One region of the Kitasatospora sp. NPDC029312 genome, then DNA from elsewhere that is predicted to be linked to it. Evidence: riboswitches for the same ligand, from Rfam matches in the RefSeq annotation. Region 1 holds a riboswitch; each other region holds the start of a gene.
What was found. A riboswitch is a leader RNA that binds a small molecule or an ion and turns the genes downstream of it on or off. The one in region 1 is predicted to bind S-adenosylmethionine.
Positions count from the first base shown of each region.

Region 2: it holds a riboswitch for S-adenosylmethionine, as region 1 does, so the genes downstream of both, thrC (threonine synthase) here and ACZ4WV_RS29815 (aminotransferase class V-fold PLP-dependent enzyme) in region 1, are expected to answer to the same signal.
Region 3: it holds a riboswitch for S-adenosylmethionine, as region 1 does, so the genes downstream of both, ACZ4WV_RS16545 (IclR family transcriptional regulator) here and ACZ4WV_RS29815 (aminotransferase class V-fold PLP-dependent enzyme) in region 1, are expected to answer to the same signal.

Region 1 covers NZ_JBVHXY010000048.1:14,152-19,409, reverse strand. Annotated here, with positions in the region: gene ACZ4WV_RS29835 (NYN domain-containing protein) at 1-64, opposite strand, end outside; gene ACZ4WV_RS29830 (hypothetical protein) at 317-580, opposite strand; gene ACZ4WV_RS29825 (rhomboid family intramembrane serine protease) at 780-1,562, shown strand; gene ACZ4WV_RS29820 (Lrp/AsnC ligand binding domain-containing protein) at 1,604-1,885, shown strand; gene ACZ4WV_RS29815 (aminotransferase class V-fold PLP-dependent enzyme) at 1,934-3,313, opposite strand; SAM riboswitch class IV at 3,365-3,481, opposite strand; gene trpD (anthranilate phosphoribosyltransferase) at 3,758-4,834, opposite strand; gene ACZ4WV_RS29805 (response regulator) at 4,953-5,258, opposite strand, start outside.
Region 2 covers NZ_JBVHXY010000005.1:71,157-76,414, forward strand. Annotated here, with positions in the region: gene ACZ4WV_RS06395 (alpha,alpha-trehalose-phosphate synthase (UDP-forming)) at 1-990, opposite strand, end outside; gene ACZ4WV_RS06400 (glucosyl-3-phosphoglycerate synthase) at 1,040-2,062, opposite strand; SAM riboswitch class I at 2,206-2,341, shown strand; gene thrC (threonine synthase) at 2,359-3,666, shown strand; gene ACZ4WV_RS06410 (MoaD/ThiS family protein) at 3,693-3,971, shown strand; gene ACZ4WV_RS06415 (cold-shock protein) at 4,522-4,722, shown strand; gene groL (chaperonin GroEL) at 5,048-5,258, shown strand, end outside.
Region 3 covers NZ_JBVHXY010000017.1:110,514-115,771, forward strand. Annotated here, with positions in the region: gene ACZ4WV_RS16540 (glycosyl hydrolase) at 1-2,691, opposite strand, end outside; SAM riboswitch class I at 3,042-3,184, shown strand; gene ACZ4WV_RS16545 (IclR family transcriptional regulator) at 3,385-4,098, shown strand; gene ACZ4WV_RS16550 (class I SAM-dependent methyltransferase) at 4,202-4,849, opposite strand.

The sequences.
Region 1 (5,258 bases):
CCTCGGGAGAAGCCGCCTCCGGGAAGGCGCTGTCCGATGCAGCGGCCTCCGGGGCAGCAGCCACCGGGGCAGCGGCATCCGGCAGGGGCGCCTCGGACGGGACCGCGCCGGCGCCCTGCCCCGGTGCCGGCGCAGCGGGCTGAAGCCCCTGCGCGTCCGCGGGCTCCTTCGCTGCGTCCACCACGTCCTCGGCTCCGATCCTGGTCCAGCGGGGGCGGCCGCGGCCGCCCCTGTCGTCACGCTCCGTGCGTCTTGTTCTGTATTGTCCCGTGCGGCGGACGGGCGCGTCGCGCGCCGCCCACCGCACAGGCGGGAATCAGCCCTGCTCGGCAGCGGCCTCCGCACCCTCGGCGCCCGGACGGGTCACCAGCTCGACCTGGTCCACCGCGTTGCACCAGCGGCAGCGCACCGACTCGATCGTCTCGCTGAGCACCTCGGTCTCCTCGACGGCGGAGTCGCCGGCCAGGTCGAAGTGCAGGAACTCGGTCACCCTTGCGGTGCGGGTCACGTCGAAGCGGGTGAGGTTGCCGCACAGGGTGCAGCGCCAGCGCGTCTCGGCGGTCAGGGCGGGGGCGGTCATCGGGGATCCTCTCGGCTGGTCCCTGGGCGGGCTAGGCGCTCCCCCCGGAGCCCGGCATCGGCGGCGGGAGGCGGGAATGCCCGCTCCCAGCCTATTGCCTGGGGCAACCGCCAAGACCACCGGTCGCCGAACACGAGGGCTAGTCCACCTGCCGTAAACCGCCGTGTCACCTGCGCCGTCCCAAGGGATGCTTGGCCGCATGGCGCTCGCGGCCACCGACCACACCGACGCGCGGGACGGCCGCCCGACGGTGCCCGCCCCGGCGGTCACCTATGCCCTGATCGCGGTCAACACCCTGGTCTTCCTGCTCGGTCCGGCCGCCGGGTTCAACCCGCTGTACGGCCGGGGCCAGGCGCGGGTCTGCGCCGAGCAGAGGTACGAGCAGCGCTGGGGCGCCGTCCCGGCCGAACTGCTGGCCGGGCGCCCGCTGACCGCCGAACAGCTCGCCGAGGCCCCCGACCCCGTCCCCGGCTGCCCGGCCTCCCCCACCCCCGGCAAGCACCCCGCGGTGTCCGCCCTCACCGGGCTCTTCCTGCACGCCGGCTGGCTACACCTGCTGGGCAACCTCCTCTTCCTCTACGTCTTCGGGCCCACCGTCGAGCGCCGGGTCGGCCGGGCCAGGTTCCTCCTCTTCTACCTGGCGGCCGGCAGCCTGGCCTCGTACGGCTTCGCACTCGCCGAGGCCCACTCGCCGGACTCCACCCGGGTGCTGATCGGCGCCTCGGGCGCGATCTCCGCCGTGCTCGGCGCCTACCTGCGCTTCCACCCCCGCGCCCGGGTGACCACCCTGGTTCCGCTGCTCCTCTTCCTTCCGCTGCGCTTCCCGGCCTGGCTGGTGCTCGGCCTCTGGTTCGCCCTGCAGTGGTGGTCGGTGCACTCGGCCGGGCCCGGGGTGGCCTACCTGGTGCACGTGATCGGCTTCTCGGCGGGCTTCCTCTTCGCCTGCACCGTCGTCCGCCACCCCCCGAGACGCTCCGGCTGAGGCCCGATACCCTGGCCGCACCCCACGAAGGAGCCCGAACAGTGATCACCGCCATCGTCCTGATCAAGACCAGCGTCGACCGCATCCCGGAGATCGCCGAGGCCATCGCGGCCATCGAGGGCGTCAGCGAGGTCTACTCGGTGACGGGCGGCTACGACCTGGTGGCGATGGTGCGGGTGCGCCGCCACGACGACCTGGCCGAGGTCATCCCGGGCCGGCTCAACAAGGTCCCGGGCGTGGCCCACACCGAGACCCAGATCGCCTTCCGCACCTACTCCCAGCACGACCTGGAAGCGGCCTTCGCCCTCGGCCTGGACGAGTAGACCAGCAGACGAGCAGACCAGCAGACGAGCAGACGGGTAGCCCCTCGCTCAGGCCTCGCGGCGGCCCCGGTCCACCTCCACGGTGGCGACACAACGGCCGCCCTCGTTGCGGTAGTTCCAGGCCGCGCCGTCCGTGACGAGCTCGCGGACGGCGGTCAGGAAGCGCTCGACGTGCTCGTCCGGCGTCCCGGCGCCGAAGCTCACCCGGATCGCGTTCAGGCTGCGCTCGCCGGGGAGCGAGGGCTCGGGCGCCCCGCACTCGGAGGGCGCCACCTCCTCGTCCCCGAGCAGGGTCCGCACCAGAGGGTGGGCGCAGAACAGCCCGTCGCGCACCCCGATGCCGTACTCGGCGGACAGCGCGGCCGAGAAGTGCGAGCTGTTCCAGCCCTGGACGATGAAGGACAGCACGCCCACCCGGGCCGAATCCGGACCGAACAGGCTCAGCACCTTGACCTGCGGGATCTCCGCCAGCCCGGCCGTCAGCCGCTCGACCAGCAGCCGCTCCCGGGCCTCCAGCGCGTCGAAACCGGCCTCGGTCAGCGCCCGACAGGCCGAGGCGATCGCGTAGGCGCCGATGACGTTCGGCGAGCCGGCCTCGTGCCGGGCCGGGCCGGTGTGCCACTGGACGGCCACCGAGCCGTCCGCCTCCCGCGCCACCGTCCGGGTCGCCCCGCCGCCGGCCAGGTACGGCTCGGCCGCGTCCAGCCAGTCCGAGCGCCCGGCCAGCACCCCGGCACCGAACGGCGCGTACAGCTTGTGGCCGGAGAAGGCGATCCAGTCGACGTCCAGCTCGCGGACCGAGACCCGGTGGTGCGGGGCCAGCTGGGCGGCGTCCAGCACCACCCGGGCGCCGTGCCGGTGCGCCGTCGCGGTCAGCTCGGCGACCGGCCACAGCTCGCCGGTCACGTTGGAGGCGCCGGTGACGCACAGCAGCTTCGGCCCCTCCGGCGCCGCGGCCAGCGCGGCGTCCAGCGCGGCCACCGCCTCGGCCCAGGAGCGCGGTGCCCGCAGGTAGCCGACCTCCAGCCCGGCGTGCGCCCAGGGCAGCAGCGAGGCGTGGTGCTCGGTCTCGAAGGCGAACACCCGGGTGCCGGCCGGAACGGCGGAGGCCAGCAGGTTGAGCGAGTCGGTGGTGGCGCGGGTGAAGACCACCTGGTCGCCCTCGCGCAGGTCGAGGAAGTCGGCGACGGTCCGGCGGCTCTGCTCGAACAGGTCCGTGGACAGCTGCGAGAGGTACCCGGCGCCGCGGTGCACGCTGCCGTAGTACGGCGCGTAGGCGGCGACGTCATCCCACACCCGCTGGAGCGCCGGAGCGGAGGCCGCGTAGTCGAGCGCCGCGTAGCCGACCTTCTTCCCGTCGGCCAGCGGGACCAGGACGTCGTGGCCGAGCACGGGGAGCGGGGCGCAGATTTCGGTGGAGAGGGACATGAGGACGCACTCCTTCGGGGGCTGGGGACCCCGGGAGTGCCAGTCGTCGGGCGTCCGCGCTTGTCGCTCGGACGGCTTGCCGGCGACCCGGTCCTCACCCAGGGCACCCCGCCACGGACGGAGGGTTGCCGGACAGCCAGCTGGGGCTTGGCGCTGTCACTCATGACCTGGCAAAGACTGTAGGTCGGGCCCGTCGGGTGGTCAAACGGGCATCCACCATCCGGACTCTGTCGTCGCCCGCTCGCCTCCGGGGCGCTCCGACCCGGTGCCGGCGCTCGTCGCTCCGGCGCTCGTACCTCGCTTGTCGCTCCTCGACTTCCGGCACCGGCGCGCCCCTTCGGCTCGGGGCGTGCACGGAGGCGGCTCGGGGCGTCCGTGCAGGGCGGCTCGGGCGCACACGTGGGGCCCGCACCGGCGAACCGGCACGGGCCCTCAAGTCACGTCTCAGCTGCGGCCGGTGGCGTCCGCCCAGCGCCGCAGCAGGTCCTGCGCGGCGCCGGAGTCGATCGCCTCCGCCGCCCGCACCATGCCCGCCGCGAGCTGCTCCGTCAGCGGCCCGTCGCCCAGGTCGAGCGCCACCAGCGCCGCTGCGGTGTTCAGCAGCACGGCGTCCCGCACCGGCCCGCGTTCCCCGGCCAGCAGCCTGCGCGCGACCTCGGCGTTGTACCCGGCGTCCGCGCCGCGCAGCGCCTCGATGCCGACCAGCTCGATGCCGACGTCCCGCGGGTCGAAGGTGATCTCGGTGACCACCCCGCCGCGCACCAGCCACACCCGCGAGGTGGTGGTGATGGTGAGTTCGTCCAGCCCGTCGTCGCCGCGGAACACCAGCGCGGTCGCCCCGCGCCGGGCGAGCACCCCGGCGATCAGCCCGGCGAGCCGGGTGTCGAAGCAGCCGATCGCGTGCGAGGTGACCTTGGCCGGGTTGGTCAGCGGCCCGAGGATGTTGAAGGCCGTCGGCACCCCGAGGTCGCGCCGGGCGGTGGCGGCGTGCCGCATCGAGGGGTGGAACTTCGCCGCGAAGCAGAAGGTGAGCCCGACCTCCTCGGCCACCTCGGCGACCCTTCGGGCGGACAGGTCCAGCGCCACGCCGAGCTTCTCCAGCACGTCCGAGGAACCGCTCGCGGAGGAGGCCGACCGGTTGCCGTGCTTGACCACCTTGGCCCCGGCGGCCGCGGCGACGATCGCCGACATCGTGGAGATGTTGACGGTCTTGGCGCGGTCGCCGCCGGTGCCGACGATGTCCACCGCCGGTCCGGGGATGTCCAGCGGCTCGGCGTGCTGGTACATCGCGTCGACCAGGCCGGCGATCTCGTCGACCGACTCGCCCTTGGCTCGCAGCGCCACCATGAACCCGGCCACCTGGACGGGGGACGCCTCGCCGCTCATGATCCGGTCCATCGCCCACGCGGTGGACGAGCGGTCGAGGTCCTCCCCCTTCAACAGCGCCGCCAGGAGGTCCGGCCAGGTGCGAACCACCTGCGCGGGGTCGCTACCGCCGTTCGCAGGGTTCACGTTCACCATGGCTGACTCCAGCTGTTGTCGGTTCCCCCGCAGCGGGGACGTCCGTACGGATGGAGTCAGCCTATCGAGCGGCCGGGTGCCCGCGGCGGTGTCTTCTCTCCTACTGAGACGGCACCGCTCAGCGCGTGGCCGGCGCCCGCTTGGCCAGTCGCGCCCGCAGCAGGGTGGCGACCGCCCCGGCCAGGGCGACCGGGTCCACCGGGCGGGAGATCGCGGCATCGGCCCGGCTCCAGGCGGCGAGCCAGGAGTCCTGCGGCCGGCCGATCAGCACCAGCACCGGCGGGCAGCCGTAGATCTCGTCCTTGAGCTGACGCCCGAGGCCGAGCCCGCCGGCCGGCACCGCCTCGCCGTCCAGGATGCAGAGGTCGACGCCACCCTTCTCCAGCGCCTTGAGCACCGCGGGGGTGGTCGCGCACTCCAGGTA
Region 2 (5,258 bases), on a different contig from region 1:
CACCCGGTCGTGCCACTCGGGGTGGGTGCGGAGCAGGTGCCGGTAGGCCTGGAGGCCGCGGACGATGTTCTTGCTGAGTTCGGTGCGGTCGACCCGGACGATGGTTCGGCGGCCGCCGACGGCGGCGCGCAGGGCGGCGAGGCGTTCGTCCACGTCGGGGCGGTGGGCGCGGTCGCGGAGGAAGTCGGCGTCGGCGCCGAGGGCGTGCACGCCCAGGTGCGTGGTCCGGCCGTCGAGGGTGACGGTGAGCGCCCCGGGGTCGACGGTGGCGCCGAGGAGGTCCGCGCAGCAGGCGGCGAAGGCGCGGGCCCAGCGTTCGGTGAGGAAGCCGGCCCGGTCTGCGCCGAGGATGCCGGTGAGGACGGCGCGGGCGACGTCGTCGGGCAGCAGCCGGTAGTACTCCGGCGGGGCCCAGGGGGTGTGGGAGAAGTGCCCGATCCGCAGGTCGGGGCGGAGCTCGCGGAGCAGGGCCGGGACGAGGGACAGGTGGTAGTCCTGCACGAGAACCGCGGCGCCCGGTGCTGCTTCGGCGGCCAGGGCCTCGGCGAAGGCGGTGTTGTAGGCCTGGTAGGCGGCCCATTCGGTGCGGAAGCCGGTGTCGAAGGAGGGCGCGGTCGGGGTCGCGTAGAGCAGGTGGTGGACGAACCAGAGGGTGGAGTTGGCGACGCCGTTGTAGGCGTGGGCGAAGGTCCGCGGGTCGATGTCCAGCATCCGTACGGCCTGGCCGCCGACGTCGTGGCCGGCCCGGTCGAGGCGCCCGTCGGGGGCTTCCGACGCGGCTCGGCGGTCGGCGTCGTTGAGGGCCGCGCAGACCCAGACGGCGTCGGGGTCGTCGATCGCGGAGAGCCCGGAGACGAGGCCGCCGCCGCCTCGGCGCAAGGTCAGCGTGCCGTCGTCGGCGGTGCTGAACGACACCGGCCCCCGGTTGGATGCCACCAGGACGGGAGCGGTGCCGGTGGCACTCGAACGTTCGGTCGTGAGATCGCCCATGGTTGGGATGTTGCCGGGGGCCCGGGGTGGCAAACCCGTCAGCGGCGGGTCAGTGGCGGGTCGCGTATTCGGTGATGGTGTGCATCGGGGGGCGCTCGAGGGCGGTGACGGAATGGGTGTGGGCGATGAAGGCGCGGGTTTCCGGGTCCCGGGTGAACTGGGTGAGGTGGGGGTGGACCAGGTCGGCGGAGGCCTTGAGGCGGTGGGTGCGGTCGAGGCGTTCCAGGGCGGTGCGGTAGATGGTGGCGGCCATCCGGCCGAGGGCCTGGCCGTCCTGGTGGCGGTGGTGGCGGACGCCGACGTCGACCTGGGCCAGGGCGTCCAGGCCGGCCAGTTCCAGGGCGTCGACGAGGAGGCCGAGCTCGACGCCGTAGCCGGTGGGGAAGGGCAGCCGTTCCAGCAGTGAGCGGCGGGCCGCGTACTCGCCGCCGAGGGGCTGGACGAAACCGGCGAGTTCCGGCCAGTGGAGGTTGAGCAGGGGGCGGGCGACGAGTTCGGTGACCCGGCCGCCGCCGGTCGGGACGACCGCGTCGGTTTCGCCCCCCGCCGCGCCGGTGACCTCGAAGGGGCGGTCGTACATCGCCTTGACGAGCTGGATGTTCCCGTCGGTCAGCAGGGGGCCGACGGTGCCGGAGACCAGGGCCGGGTCGAACTCGCGCAGGTCGGCGTCGACGAAGCAGACGATGTCACCGCGGGTGACCAGCAGCGAGCGCCAGAGCACTTCGCCCTTGCCGGGGACGGCGGGCAGCCGGGGCAGGATGGCGTCGCGGTGCTCCACCCGGGCGCCGGCCTCGGCGGCGGTGGCGGCGGTGGCGTCGGTGGAGCCGGAGTCGAGGACGACCAGTTCGTCGACCAGGGGGAGGCGGTCCATCAGTTCGCGGCGGACGGTGCGGACGATGTCGCCGACGGTGGCCTCCTCGTCGAGGGCCGGGAGGACGACGCTGACCGTCTGCCCGGTGCGCCGCTTGGCCTCCAGCAGGGTGTGCACCGGCCGGTCGGCCGCGCTCCACGAGCGGCGGCGCAGCCAGGACGCCGCCTGTGGGAGGAGCGCGGGGGTCGGTTCGGCGGGCACGGTCGGTCTCCTCGACGGGGCGGTGTGGACGGGCCATCTCGCGTGGCGGACGGTCCCGTTCGGGATCGACGCCTTCGGATACAGTCTTCGTACAGCGGATGGCCCCCCGCACGCCGGGGTCCCCGCTGAACCACAACTTCACAAGCTCATCCAGAGGGACTGAGGGAACGGCCCGTTGACGTCCCGGCAACCTTCTCGCTCGGCTGTCGTTCACAGGCCCCGGCGGGACAGGTGCCAATTCCGGCCTGTGGCGCGACCGCGTCACGGGGAAGATGAGGAGAGAGGCCTCCGCCATCATGGCTATCGACACCGTCGCACCCTCCCCCAGCCTTCGGCCGGGGGGACCCGCCCCCGTCGACCTCGGCCCCGCCGCCGCCCTGTCCTGTCGGGAGTGCGGCGCCAAGTCCCCGCTCGGCCCGAGCTTCGCCTGCGTGGAGTGCTTCGGGCCGCTGGAGATCGCGTACGAGTTCGGGAGCGAGCGCGCCGAGGAGCTGCGCAAGCGGATCGAGGCCGGTCCGGCGTCCATCTGGCGGTACGCGCCGCTGCTGCCGGTGCCGGCCGACGTGGCCTCCAAGCCGAACCTGAACCCGGGATGGACCCCGCTGGTGAAGGCGGACAACCTGGGCCGGGAGCTCGGGTTCACCGCCGCGCTGCACGTGAAGGACGACTCCGGCAACCCCACGCACTCGTTCAAGGACCGGGTGGTGGCCTGCGCCATCGAGGCCGCCCGGGCGTTCGGCTACACCACGCTGTCCTGCTCCTCGACCGGCAACCTGGCCGGCGCGGTGGGCGCGGCGGCGGCCCGCGCCGGGTTCCGCTCCTGCGTGTTCATCCCGCACGACCTGGAGCAGGGCAAGGTCGTGATGGCCGGGGTGTACGGCGGCGAGCTGGTCGGCATCGAGGGCACGTACGACGACGTGAACCGCTTCTGTTCGGAGCTGATCGGGGATCCGGCCGGCGAAGGCTGGGGCTTCGTGAACGTCAACCTGCGCCCCTACTACGGCGAGGGTTCCAAGACGCTGGCGTACGAGATCTGCGAGCAGCTCGGCTGGCGGCTGCCGGAGCAGATCGTCATCCCGATCGCCTCGGGTTCGCAGCTGACGAAGATCGACAAGGGCCTGCAGGAGCTGATCAAGCTCGGCCTGGTGGAGGACCGGCCGTACCGGATCTTCGGCGCCCAGGCCGAGGGCTGCTCGCCGGTGTCGGCCGCGTTCAAGGCGGGCCGGGACGTGATCAAGCCGGTCAAGCCGGACACCATCGCCAAGTCACTGGCGATCGGCAACCCGGCGGACGGCCCGTACGTGCTGGACATCGCCCGCCGGACCGGGGGAGCGGTCGAGGACGTCACGGACGCGGAGGTCGTGGCGGCGATCCGGCTGCTGGCCCGGACCGAGGGCATCTTCGCCGAGACCGCGGGCGGCGTGACCATCGGTGTGCTGAAGAAGCTCGTCGAGACCGGTCAGCTGGACCCGGCCAAGGAGACCGTAGCGATCAACACCGGCGACGGCCTGAAGACGCTGGACGCCGTCTCCGACGCCGGGATGACCGCCGTCATCCGCCCGACGCTGGAGTCCTTCCGCTCCGCCGGCCTCGCGTCCGCCTGACACCACCCCACCCCGCTAGGAGAGCCATGAGCGCCACCGTCCGCATCCCCACCATCCTGCGCACCTACACCGGCGGCGCCGCCGAGGTGACCGCCGAGGGGGCCACCCTGGCCGAGGTCATCGCCGACCTGGAGAAGAACCACGCGGGCATCTCGGCCCGCATCCTGGACGACACCGGCAAGCTGCGCCGATTCGTCAACGTGTACGTGAACGACGACGACGTCCGGTTCGCCGAGGGGCTGGCGACCGAGATCAAGGACGGCGCCGGCGTCTCGATCATTCCGGCGGTGGCCGGCGGCTGCTGAACACCCGCGGTCCGCTTCCCCGGCCGCCCGCACCCACGGAATTCGGCTCTCCGTGGGTGCGGGCGGCCGTCGGTATTTCGGCGGGAATATTTCCGGGTCGGGTGGGAGTAGAGTGTGGCTCGGCTGGGAACAAGGCTTCCCTTTCGGCTCGTACGCCGCTTGGCCCGAGACCGTCCGGACGTTGAGACCGGCTCGAGCGCCAGGCCGTGAAACATGTCAGGCAGATGTCAGAATTCCTGCGCGGATTTGAGTAATTCGTCCGCTATGTCCCGCGCGAAATGCCGATTTCCTTCCGGTTTGTTCGCCTTGTCTCTTGACGGGTCCAGGGAATTACCGGCGGCTGGCCCTGTTGCAGAGGGCGTCGATCCGGATACATTCAGCCGCGGTCGACGTAATCACCCGCTCACCGGAAGCCGTTCGGTGTTCCGGGCGGGGATTGCGGCGTGCACGGCTGCGCCCAGGGGGGGTTCCCCGGGCCGGCCTCCAACCAGACCCGGGCCCGCGACCTGCGGGCGCGTGAAGGGCCAGCACAGCACTAGGGGAGTTCGGAATGGCTCAGGGCACCGTCAAGTGGTTCAACGCGGAGAAGGGCTACGGCTTCATCGCGGTCGACGGTGGTGCGGACGTCTTCGTCCACTACAGCGCGATCCAGATGGACGGCTACCGCACCCTCGAGGAGGGCCAGCGGGTCGAGTTCGAGATCTCCCAGGGACAGAAGGGCCCGCAGGCGGACATGGTCCGCGCGGTCTGACCCCCTTCCGCTCAGGAGCTCGGCGCGGCCCACTGCTGGTGGAACCCTCGCTTCTCGGCGGGCCCGTACGACACGTGTCGTACGGGCCCGTTCGTGTTTCCCGGGGCGGGCCGCGGCGGCGGCTCGCGGGTCGCCGATTGGGCTTGCACTCGACCACCCGGAGTGCTAATCATTGGCGTTAGCACTCACAGCGTGAGAGTGACAGCGGACCGGGTCGGTGAGGCCCCCGGGAGCGGTAGGGGAATGGACCCCCGCACACCAGGGCCGTCCGTCGCGGGCACCCCTTGGTCCGAGCAGTCGACCGTGTCCCGGAGGACCACTTCTGATGGCCAAGATCATCGCCTTTGATGAGGAAGCTCGCCGCGGCCTTGAGCGTGGCATGAACCAGCTCGCCGACGCAGTGAAGGTCACGCTCGGCCCCAAGGGTCGCAACGTCGTGCTGGAGAAGAAGTGGGGCGCCCCCACGATCACCAACGACGGCGTCTCCATCGCCAAGGAGATCGAGCTCGAGGACCCGTACGAGAAGATCGGTGCCG
Region 3 (5,258 bases), on a different contig from region 1:
GTCGTAGCGGCCACGGCCGAGGCCGTGCAGGTCGAAGGACCAGATGCCGCGGCCGAAGGTGGCGGCGTAGAGCTTGCCGTCGGGGCCGGTCTTGAGCTGCTGCACGGCGGTGGTGGGCAGGTTGCGGCCCAGGAGGCGCCAGTCGGTGGTGCCGGGGGCGCGGTAGAAGGCGGCGAGGTCGGTGCCCAGCGCCAGGCCGCCGTTGGGCAGGATCTTGACGGAGGTGGCGGGGACGTCGGGCAGGTTGGCCGAGACGTCGGTCCAGGTGGCGCCGCCGTCGTGGGTCTCGAAGAGGTGGCCGTTGCCGGCGCCGGGGCCTTCGGTCCAGGTGCGGGAGAAGCCGTTGAAGGCGACGAAGACGTGCTGGGCGTTGTTCTCGTCGACGGCGAACGAGGAGATGTAGCGGTTGGGCAGGGCGCCGTCGACGGGCAGGTTGAGCTGGTGCCAGCCGGTGCCGTCGGTGTTGCCGACGGCGATGCCGCGGCTGAAGCCCTGGTTGTTGCAGGGGCCGCACCAGCCCGCGTACACGGTGCCGTTGACGGTGGCGACGGCGGTGGCGACGTGGCCGGCGCCCAGGTCGTAGGCGGAGGTCCACTCGCTGCCGCTGCGGATGGCGTAGCCCTTGTGCTGGACCCAGACGTGCCGGCCGCCGGCGATCCAGGTGTTGACGTCCCTGGGGTCGCTGGTGATCGGGGCGATGAAGCGCGCGGCGCCGCTGTCCTTGTCGGGCGGGGCGACCTCGTAGGAGGTGGCCTTGCTCGGGTCGCTCCTCCAGGCGCCGTTGTTGACGGCGCAGTTCTGGGTGACCCACATGTCGAGGTAGACGTACTCCTCGGCGATGTTGCAGCCGTTGTTCGGGTCGACGAGCGTGTCGGCGCCGTCGCCGCCGAAGTCGGAGCCCATCACCTTGTCGTGGGCGCGAAGGATGGACTCGCCGTTGTCCTGGAGGCCGCCGCTGACGATGACGCCCTTGCCCGAGCGGTCCGCCGGGTCCTTGCCGACGCCCACCGAGTAGTACTGCAGGGTGTCCATGGTGCCGTCGGCCAGCGACTTCCAGTCCGTGGCGTGGCCGGAGGCGTCGGCCGCGCCGTTGAGCGGGCGGCTGTAGATGCCGCCGTCGTTGCCGACGTACACGCTGGTCCTGCCCTTGTACGTGCCGACGGCGATGGCGTGCTGGTCGGAGTGGGTGGTCTGCGAGCAGTCACCGGTCTGCTTGGCCGGGTCGACGTTCCAGCAGGCGAAGCCAAAGTTCCAGTACGGGCCCGGGACGGTCCAGGTGGAGCCGCCGTCCTTCGTCTCCAGGACCTCCTCCAGACCGGCGTAGAGGTGGTCCGGGTTGGCCGGGTCGACCTGGAGGAACTGGTTGTACCAGGCCTGGATGCCCGGTTGGTAGCCGGCGTCCTGCAGTGCGGAGCCGGAGTTCTTCAGCTTGTCCTTGTCCGCGATCTGGGTCCACGGGCCGAAGGGCGAGCCGGACTTGGAGACGTAGATGCCCTTGAGTCCGGTGTCCGGGTTGCTCGCCATGACCGCCGGGGACTGGTCGATCGCGTAGTAGCGCGAGCCGTCCGCGGAGGCGGCGAAGGTCACGTTGCCGACGTTCGCCGCATCGGTCGGCAGGTCGCCGAGCGAGCCGATGCGCTGCCAGGTTCCGTCGGCGGCCTTGCTGTAGAAGCCGTTGTAGGTGTCGCCGCCGCGCCAGCCGACCGCCAGGACCACCTTGGTCGGGTCCTTCGGATCGATCGCGATGTCGTTGGCGATGTTCTTGTACGGCGCGGCCTGGTCGCCCGCCTTCGAACCGCCCGGCAGGTAGTCCGGGTTGGGCGCGAACTCCAGTGACCACGGACCGGACAGGTCGGTGCTGGAGTGGCTCCACACGCCTCGGCTGGTGGCCGCCCAGACCTTGCCGCCGCCGAAGCGCAGGGCGTGGATGATCGTGGACTCCAGCTCCGCGCCACCCACCCGCATGCCGGGCTGGAACTCGCCGTGCTTCGGGTCGGCGAGCACGTACACGCCGGTGCCGACGTACGAGGTCGCGCCGGTGTTGGACTCACCGGTGGCGTACCAGAGCCGCCCGCCACCGTCGAGGTTCAGCGTGCCGGTGGAGAGGGAGGGCAGCTTGTCCGAGATGGACTGCCACTGCCCGCCGCCGGTGCGGGAGCGGAACACGCCGCCGTTGGCGCCGCCCGCGTACACGTAGCCGTCGTTGTCGGCGGCGATACCGGTGATCCGGCCGGTCACGAGGCCGAACCCGCCGCTGGAGTTGGAGTTGACGTCGCGGTAGCGCGGGTCGTCCGAGTTGTACGGCTTGTCGGTGACGTGGTCCCAGCTGCCGCCGGTGTGCGGCATGGACTGGAGCTGGGCCCAGGCGGCGCCGTACGCGCCCGGCGCGACCACGCCGGGGGCGGTGCGGGCCTCGGTGTACTGGGCGGTGCCCTCGGCGGAGTTCTCCGCCTCGTCGCCCTCGTCCTCGCCGGGGGCGTCCGCCTTGGCGGTGAAGGCGGGGCCGGCGGTGGCGCCCGGGCCCTGGACCTTCTTCGCGTGCTTCTTCCCGACCTCGGCCTGGTGCTGGGCCTGGTGGGGGCGGGGCTCGGGCGTCCCGGACGGCGCGGCGAGCGCCTGGGTGGTGGTCAGTCCGAGCGCCGTGAGGGTGACGGCGGGCAGCAGCAGCCGTCGATGTTGCCTGTTGGGCACGATGGTGGGTCCTCCCCATGCAGCGGGTCGCGCGGTCGCGCGGCTCCGGCGGAAACAGTCGGAAGCCTCGCGGTTCGGCTCGGCAGAGTGAAGGGCCAGCGCATAACGAACGATTAAAACCATATTCACTGAACAGAATTGAAGCGGTCCAAGGGCCCCGTCGCGCCGATTGAAGCAGCAGGAGCAGCGGGAACGGTCGAGGGCGGACGGGCGCGGGAGGAACCGTCCCCGAACGGACGCGGCTCGCGGTACCGACCAGCGCTCGCTGCCCCCGAGCGGCCGCTGAGCGTCGGCGGCTCCGGTGGGGGTGGTTTGGCGGGCCGGCCGGGGAGTCTTGTATGGTTCCTGGCGAATCATCCAGAGGGGTGGAGGGACCGGCCCTACGAAGCCCCGGCAACTCCCCGGTCGACTCGGCGTCCGAAGTACGCGCCGCGCCGCCCGGGATCAGTGCCAACTCCGGCCTGTCGCCAACGTGGCGCGGGAAAGATGAGGAGACACGGTGCTCTCTGTGCTGTCCTTCCCCCGGGCGCTTCCCGCCCCGGCCCTTCCGCGTACCCGTCTCGTGTCCGGCGCAGGCTCTCGGCCGACTTCTCCGGCCCGTCCTCGCTGACCACCCCCCTGGCTCCCCGAGCGGAGCCCCCGTGAGCCGGACCCACCCGCCGCTCACGGGCTCGAGACTGGAGTACCCACCCCATGGAGAACACGAGCGGCGTCGGCGTGCTCGACAAGGTCACCTCGATCCTCGGCACCCTCGAGTCCGGCCCCACCACCCTGGCCGGACTCGTCGCCGCGACCGGCATGGCGCGGCCCACCGCCCACCGGCTGGCCGTCGCGCTGGAACACCACCGCCTGGTCAGCAGGGACCTGCAGGGCCGGTTCGTGCTCGGCCCCCGGCTCACGGAACTCTCGGCGGCCGCCGGTGACGACCGGCTGCTGGCCGCCGCCGACTCGGTCCTCACCCACCTGCGGGACGTCACGGGCGAGAGCGCCCAGCTCTACCGCCGTCAGGGCGAGGTCCGCATCTGCGTGGCCGCCGCCGAGCGGCTCTCCGGTCTGCGGGACACCGTTCCGGTCGGCGTCACCCTGTCGATGAAGGCCGGCTCCGCCGCCCAGGTCCTGCTGGCGTGGGAGGAGCCGGAGCGGCTCCATCGCGGCCTCCTGGGCGCCCGCTTCACGGCCACCGCGCTCAGCGGGGTGCGCCGCCGCGGCTGGGCGCACTCCATCGGCGAGCGCGAGCCCGGGGTCGCCTCCGTCTCCGCGCCCGTCCGCGGCCCGTCCAACCGGGTGGTGGCCGCCGTCTCCGTCTCCGGCCCGATCGAGCGCCTCACCCGCCACCCCGGCCCGCACCTCTCGAAGGCCGCCGTCGAGGCGGCCGACCGCCTCAGCGAAGCCCTCGCGCAGGGCTGAACGGCCGGCCCCCGGCGGCCCCGCCTGCCGTCGGCCTGCCTGCCGCCTGCCCGCCTACCGACCGCCCGCCCTACCGACCGCCCGCCCTACCGACCGCCCGGTCTCAGGCCGTCTCGGCCGGGCGGCGTCCCCAGGCGGTGATCATGCCGGGGGAGAGCTCGGCGAGCGCGGGGGAGGAGAGGTAGTCGAGCGCCGCGTCGAGCTCACCCGGCTCCAGGGCGGTGCCGTCCTCCAGGGCGTCGCGCATGCTGAGCCAGGTGCTCTTCCAGAAGGCCGTGATCGGGGCGTCGGGGATGAGCGGCGGCAGGTGGACCTCGGCACCGACGTCCCGCAGACCCAGGCCCTGGAGGATGTGCGGGTAGCGGGTCATCCAGGTGATGTCGGTTCCGATCCGCTCACGCAGGACCTGCCACATCGCCGCCATGGCCCGCCGGTAGGCGACCTGCGGCGAGTCCGCCGTGGTCAGGTCGATGGCATCGCTGACGACCAGCCAGCCCCCCGGAGCCACCCAGTGGGCCAGGCGCGCCAGCACCTCGGCGTGCTGGGGCAGGTGCATGAGGACGAAGCGGCAGTGCACCAGGTCGAACCGGCCCGGCGCCAGGGCGGGGTCGGTGACGTCCGCCGCCATGGTGTGGAGCCGGCCGGTCGGACGGGCGTTCACGAAGCGCGGGTCGCGGTCGAGCGCCAGCACCTCGTCGACGCCGGCCTCCTCGGCCAGCCAGCGGCTGATCGTCCCGGTGCCGGCACCCACGTCCAGGCAGCGCCACCCCGGTCCGACGCCCAGGGCGGTCAGCCGGGCCCGGCTGACCGCGTCGTACGCCAGGGCGCCGTAGTCGATGCGCTCGCCCCCCCCGTCCCGTCCGGAGCGAGGAGGTCCGTTCCGTTACTGCCCGTCGTCCGGACCGGGCGGCGGGTTGCCCTGGACGGGGGGATCCACGAGGGTTCGTGCACGGGGGGCTCCTCACCGGGGAACCGGGCCGGGCCGGCCTTCGGCCGCCCTTTCGCCCGGATCGCGTCAACGGACTGTCACCAGTCCCACCGGTCGTGCTCCTCAACCATCCGACCCGGCGATGCGACCTGAACGGACGACTCGCCGTTCGGGTCTGCGGCCAGGTCGAGCGGGAGTACCCCCCTGTGGCCGACCCCGGAGCCGGACGGCG